Regions from separate parts of the Frigoribacterium sp. AC394 genome, predicted to be linked through region 1. Evidence: predicted binding sites of a transcription regulator. Region 1 holds the regulator's gene; the other holds the start of a gene.
The links. Region 1 encodes LexA, which represses DNA repair genes until DNA is damaged. Its sites were predicted from a motif close to TCGAACANNTGTTCGA; they were not measured.

Region 1 (3,248 bases):
CAGGTAGTCGGCCAGGGAGTCCCGCAACTGCGTGAACTCACGGTCGGGATACCGGTTCACCTCGAGGACGGCCTGCGCGATCGATGCGACGATGTCGCGTGCCACGTTCTCGGGAATCGGATGCGTGTTCTCGTTGACGTTGAGAGCCACGGGCACCCTGGTCTGAGGTGCACCGTAAGGCGTCAGGCCACGGAGGTCGTCGCGGATGGGGAGGTCGTCGAGGCTGAAGGACACCGCTCCATGGTAGGTCTCCACCGGACGGAGTCCCGAATCGTCGACCCTCGGCTGACAGCGGTCGCGCCCCCTGGAAGTCTCTGGAGACGGAGCCCCGATGGGCGGCCTGTCAGTCGGAGTACTGAGCGGGGACGGCGAGCGACTGCCCTGCCGCGACCTCGGTGCTGCTGAGGTTGTTCAACTGCACGATGTCGCTGATGACGTCGCGAGGGTCTTTGGTGGGTGCGATCTCGGACGCGACCTGCCACAGGGTGTCTCCCCCGTCGACCGTGACGTAGTCGAACGACGCGGCACCGGCGGTGTCCGACGCGATCGCACCGGGCCCGGCGAGGAGCACGCCGCCGACGACACCGGCGACGAGCAGGCCGACGGCGGTGCTGACGACACGACGCCCCCGGCGGGTGATGCGCAGCCGGACGCGCGGGGGCGAAGAGAAGGAGGCGACGGCGTCGTCGGTGGAAATGGGAGTGGTAGTGGTGGTCGTGATGGCGCTCATGAGGTGGTCCTTTCACCGCTAGAGGAGACGTCCGTGTTCGTGCCCGGCGATCGGCCGGGAACACCGGGCACGAAGACGTGTTCCGAACATATCTTCGATCAAGGTCGATTTCAACCCCGATGTTCGATTTCTCTGGCGTGGATCGACGACACACTCGAACATGTGTTTCGCCGAAGACGCCGCATCGGATACGGTTTCGATCGGTGGTCCGAGTAGAACAGCGACCACCGACATCCACGGCAGGAGACACATGAGCGACGCGCAGCGCACCCGGTCGACCGAGACGGGCTCGGTCACGCGCAAGGAGCTGACGGCCAAGCAGACGTCGATCCTGACGGCCATCCAGCAGAGCATCGGACAGCGCGGCTACCCGCCGAGCATGCGTGAGATCGGCGACGCCGTCGGCCTGAAGTCGCTGTCGAGCGTGACCCACCAGCTGAACCAGCTCGAGCTCGCCGGTCGCATCCGACGCGATCCGAACCGGCCCCGCGCCCTCGAGGTCCTCTCGACCGAGGCGCCCGCCCTCGCACCCGTGACGAGCATCCTGACGACGAGCGACGACGGCGACACGGCGCACGTTCCGATGGTGGGGCGCATCGCCGCCGGCATCCCGATCACGGCCGAGCAGCAGGTCGAAGACGTGATGCCCCTCCCCCGCCAGCTCGTCGGCAAGGGCGACCTCTTCATGCTGCGGGTCGTCGGCGACTCCATGATCGACGCCGCCATCTGCGACGGCGACTGGGTCGTCGTCCGGCAGCAGAACTCGGCGGAGAACGGCGACATCGTGGCCGCCATGCTCGACGACGAGGCGACGGTCAAGGTCTTCCGTCAGCGCGACGGCCACACCTGGCTGCTCCCCCGCAACAGCGCGTTCGAGCCGATCGTCGGCGACCATGCTCAGATCGTCGGGAAGGTCGTCGCCGTGCTCCGGTCGGTGTGACCCCGACTCGACGAACGACGAAGCCCCCCGCCACTCGGCGGGGGGCTTCGTCGTGGTCGACTCGGTCCACTCAGCTCGAGACGGCCTCGCGGTCGACGAACGGGGACAACCAGGCCACGTCGCTCGGGTAGACCCGGGCGTGCACGCGCGTGCCGGCCTCCTCGTACTCCGTCTCGACGACACGACCGGAGTCGTGGAGGTGAGAGACGACGTCGCCCCGGTCGTACGGCACGAGCAGCTCGAGTTCGACGTCGGGGGTCGGAAGGGTCGAGGCGATGCGCTCGAGGAGCTCGTCGATGCCCTCGCCCGTCCGGGCCGAGACGAAGACCGCGGTGGGGACGAGGCCCTGGAGCACGAGTCGCTGGTCGGGGTCGACCAGGTCGCTCTTGTTGAACACCACGATCTCGGTGATGTCGCCCCCGTCGACCTCGCTGACGACCTCGCGGACCGTCGCGAGCTGCGCCGCCGGGTCGGGATGCGAGCCGTCGACGACGTGGACGATGACGTCCGACGCCGCGACCTCCTCGAGGGTGGAGCGGAAGGCCTCGACCAGCTGATGCGGCAGGTTGCGGACGAAACCCACCGTATCGGCGTAGGTGAACGGCCGACCGTCTGTCGTCGAACTCTTGCGCACCGTCGCGTCGAGGGTCGCGAAGAGGGCGTTCTCGACGAGCACGCCGGCACTCGTCAACCTGTTGAGCAGGCTCGACTTGCCCGCGTTGGTGTAGCCCGCGATGGCCACCGAAGGCACCTCGTTGCGGTCTCGGTTGGCCCGCTTGGCGTCGCGCGCGGGCTTCATCTCCTTGATCTGCCGACGGAGGCGCGCCATGCGCGTGTGGATCCGTCGCCGATCGAGCTCGATCTTGGTCTCTCCGGGGCCGCGGCTGCCCATTCCGGCACCCGCGCCTCCTACCTGGCCACCGGCCTGCCGCGACATCGAGTCGCCCCAGCCGCGCAGTCGGGGCAGCAGGTATTCGAGCTGAGCCAGCTCGACCTGCGCCTTGCCCTCCCGGCTCTTGGCGTGCTGACTGAAGATGTCCAGGATGACGGCCGTCCGGTCGATGACCTTGACCTTGACCACGTCTTCGAGGGCACGACGCTGGCTGGGCGCGAGTTCCGTGTCGGCGATGACCGTGTCGGCGCCGAGAGCCGCGACGGTCATCCGCAGCTCTTCGGCCTTGCCGCTGCCGAGGTACGTGCTCGGGTCGGGGTTGGGCCGACGCTGCAGCAGCCCGTCGAGGACTACTGCGCCGGCCGTCTCGGCCAGAGCCGACAGTTCGCGGAGGGAGTTCTCGGCGTCGGAGAGCGAGCCCTGCGAGTAGACGCCGATCAGGACGACGTTCTCGAGTCGGAGCTGGCGGTACTCGACCTCGGTGACGTCCTGGAGCTCGGTCGAGAGCCCCGCCACGCGACGGAGAGCCTGGCGATCGTCGCGGTCGAACTGGTCGCCGTCCGAGCCGGTGTCGTGCAGAGAACGGGTCTGGATCGCCTGCGCAGGCGAGAAGACGGTGTAGGCGGAAGCCCGGGACGCCGCACGGTCGAGCACGCGGGCGACGACGTCGTCACCCTGCTCGGAAC
Region 2 (3,248 bases), 2.5 Mb from region 1:
GGTCGCGGGCGTTCGAGCGCCAGACGTTCTTGGCGACGAGGTCGATCTGCTCGTCGTCGAGACCGAGCGCCAGACCGGCGTCGCGGACGGCGCCTCGCCCCCGGTAGGTCGACTGCATCGACATGAGGGTCACCCGGTTGCTGCCGTACCGGTCGAAGATCGCCCGGTAGACCTCGTGACGCCTCGCCGACTCGACGTCGATGTCGATGTCGGGGAGCGTCTCCCGCTTGTTGCCGAGGAACCTCTCGAACAGCAGATCGTGCTCGATCGGATCGACGTTCGAGATCCGCAGCAGATAGGTGACGAGGCTGCCCGCCCCCGACCCGCGTGCGGCGTTCCGCACCCTCATGTCGCGCATCAGCTTCGACACGTCGGCCACGGTCAGGAAGTACCCGGCGAAGCCGAACCCCGTGATGATGCCGAGCTCGTAGCGCATGCGCTCGTCGACCTTCTCGCGCAGAGCGCGACCGGCGTCACCGAACCGCTCGGTGATCCCCGCCTCCGCCCGGCGGAACAGCACCTGGTCGGGATCGCCGTCGACTCCGATCGCACTCGGCTCGGGGACCTTCGGCCGACCCCAGCCGAGATCGGCGGCGGGGTCGAGTCGGCACCGGTCGGCCAGTCGCTCCGTCGCGGACAGCATCTCGTCGGCGGAGCTGCGAGGCAGCGAGGAGGCGTCGGTCACCATCCGCGCGACGGCGCGCATCGCATCGGCCGACTTCAGGAACGCCTGCGCGTTCGGCTGGGGGCGGAAGCTGCCCAGGGCGGCGAGATGGCCCGCCGAGTCGAGGACGTCGGCGGTGACCGCCTCGTCGGGGTCGAGGTAGCGGACGGCGTTGGTCAGCACGGCCGGCACTCCGACGTGGTCGGCCAGCTCGAGCATGCGGGCCGCGTGCCGGATGCTCCGGCTCTCGCCCGGCTCGGTCAGATGGCAGACGACCTCGACCACCACGCCACCCGGCAGCTCGGCCGCCCAGTCGGCCAGCGACGCCGCCGCCTCGGTGTGCCGACCCGCCTGCACCAGTCGACCCACGTCGGAGTCCGGGCCGAGCAGCACGGTCGCGGCGGGCCCCGACTCGCCCTGGACGAACGCCCGGACCCGCGACCGGCCGATGGTCGCCACGCTGTTCGCGCTGCCGCTCGCCTTCCGTGTCGCCCGGCCGTGCGCGGCGCTGATCAACCGGCAGAGCGCCGCCCACCCCGCACCCGGAGCGCCGCCGTCGATCGACCCGTGCGCCAGCACGACGATCCGATCGACCGGAGCACCCGCACCCGCAGCAGCGCCTCCGCCGGCCCGATCGTCGCGGCACCCCAGCTCCACCCCCACGATCGGGTCGACGCCCGCGGCGCGACACGCGCCGATGTGCCGGATCGCCCCGTAGAGCCCGTCGCGGTCGGTGATCGCCGCGGCGTCGGCCCGTCGCTCGGCCACGGTCTCGACGAGGGTCTTCGGGTGGGCGGTGCCGTAGTGCGCGCTGAACGACGACGCGACGCGGAGATGGGTGAAACGCATGACTGGTGCCTCGTGCTCAGACCCCCCGGCCGGGTCGGTTCGAACAGATGTTCGATCAGTGTACGTGGTCGACGACCCGGCGGCGACGCCCGCCGGCTGGCATCATCGAGCCATGACCGACCGCCGCTCGACCCTCGATCGGGACGCCCGCGCCGTCGGGCACTGGACCCGCGTGCTGCTCGCCCAGCCGCGCCTCCTGCTGGCGGTGAAGACGGCGCTCGCCGCGGGGCTCGCCTACTGGATCGCCCCGCAGATCCCCGGCACGGCGGCCGACTACCCGTACTACGCGCCGCTCGGCGCGGTCATCGCCATGTACCCGACGCTGCGGGCCTCGCTGCGACAGGGGATCCAGGTGCTGCTGGGCGTCGTCATCGGCATCGCCCTCGCCACGGCGGTCTTCGCCATGCAGGACGGCCCGCCAGGAGTCCTCGCCGTCGGCGTGCTGGTCGGCATCGGCGTCGTGCTCGCCGGCATCCGCTGGCTCGGGGCCGGTCGCGACTGGGTGCTCACCGCCGGCCTGTTCGTGCTGCTGCTCGGAGGATCGGACACCGAGTCGTACGGCATCGGCTACATCGTCCAGCTCGGCGTCGGCGTCGTCGTGGGCGTCGTCCTCAACTTCGTGATCGTGCCGCCTCTGAACACCTCGCGCGCCGAGACGCGGCTCCGACGGGTCCGGCAGGCGCTCGCCGACCGGGCCGACGAGATCGCCGGGGTCTTCGAGACGCCCTGGCCCCTCGAGGACGACGACTGGGAGGAGCGCGTCGGCGAGCTGCCCGCGACCCTGCACAGCGTGCGCTCGTCGGTGCAGTACGCCGACGAGTCGCGGCGGATGAATCCCCGGTGGCTGCTGCGTCGACGCGATCTCGGCCACGAGTACGCCGAACTGGCCGCGTTCGAGCGGGTCTCGTTCCATCTGCAGGACATCGCCGAGGTCTCCGGGGTCCTCGGCAGGCGCATCGGCCGCCAGATCGGCATGCCCGACTCGCTCGCCCCGGCCGTGGCGCACACCCTGCACGGGGTCGCCGAGGTGATCAGGCGCCACGACTCCGACGCGGACGTGTTCGTCGAGGCGCGTCGGCGCATCGCCGACCTCTGGGAGGCGATCGACGCCCACCGCGACCGCCCCACCACCGACACCAGCGGCGGGGTGTCGATCGCCGTCTCGCTCGGTCGCATCGTCGCCGCGCTCGACCCCGACGACGGCACCGCGCCCCGGCCCGCCGAGACGGACGCGGGCACGGCGGATTCCGAGACCGACACCGAGGAGGCGCACCCCGGATCCGACGGAGCCGACGGAGACGAGACCACCGGCGCCGACGACTCCGCGACCGCCGACGACGCCGCGACCGCCGACGACTCCGCGACCGCCGGCGAGTCCGCGACCGCCGGCGACACCGCGACCGCCGCGGACGCCGACGGCAGCACGGGCGACGACGCCACGACCAGGGCCACGGAGGACGACGAGGCGCCCCGCGACACCGTCCGACGCGACGCCGACTGACGGGGTGCGGCGCCCGCCGCCCAAGAGCAGTACGGTTGACCGGGCACCGACGCCGAGACGCGACCCGTGCCCTGACCGGCCGGGGCGGTCGACGGGAATGCCCGTCCGCCCTGTGCGTTGACACTCGTGGCCTGAGCACCCCACCCGCCGCCAGATCGACAAGCGACGATCCGTTCGCCGCCCTCATCCATGAAAGCCGCACAGTGACAGACACCACCACCCTCATCATCCTCG

Region 2: the regulator LexA is predicted to act here: its motif matches at 1,553-1,568, upstream of ACZZY9_RS02545 (DNA polymerase III subunit alpha).

What each region holds. Positions count from the first base shown of each region.
Region 1 is NZ_OZ409834.1:3,107,744-3,110,991, reverse strand. Features, by position in the region: gene ACZZY9_RS14520 (histidinol-phosphate transaminase) at 1-234, opposite strand, end outside; gene ACZZY9_RS14515 (LysM peptidoglycan-binding domain-containing protein) at 344-730, opposite strand; gene lexA (transcriptional repressor LexA) at 981-1,670, shown strand; gene hflX (GTPase HflX) at 1,741-3,248, opposite strand, start outside.
Region 2 is NZ_OZ409834.1:558,471-561,718, reverse strand. Features, by position in the region: gene ACZZY9_RS02545 (DNA polymerase III subunit alpha) at 1-1,513, opposite strand, end outside; gene ACZZY9_RS02540 (FUSC family protein) at 1,626-3,014, shown strand; gene ACZZY9_RS02535 (glucose-6-phosphate dehydrogenase) at 3,218-3,248, shown strand, end outside.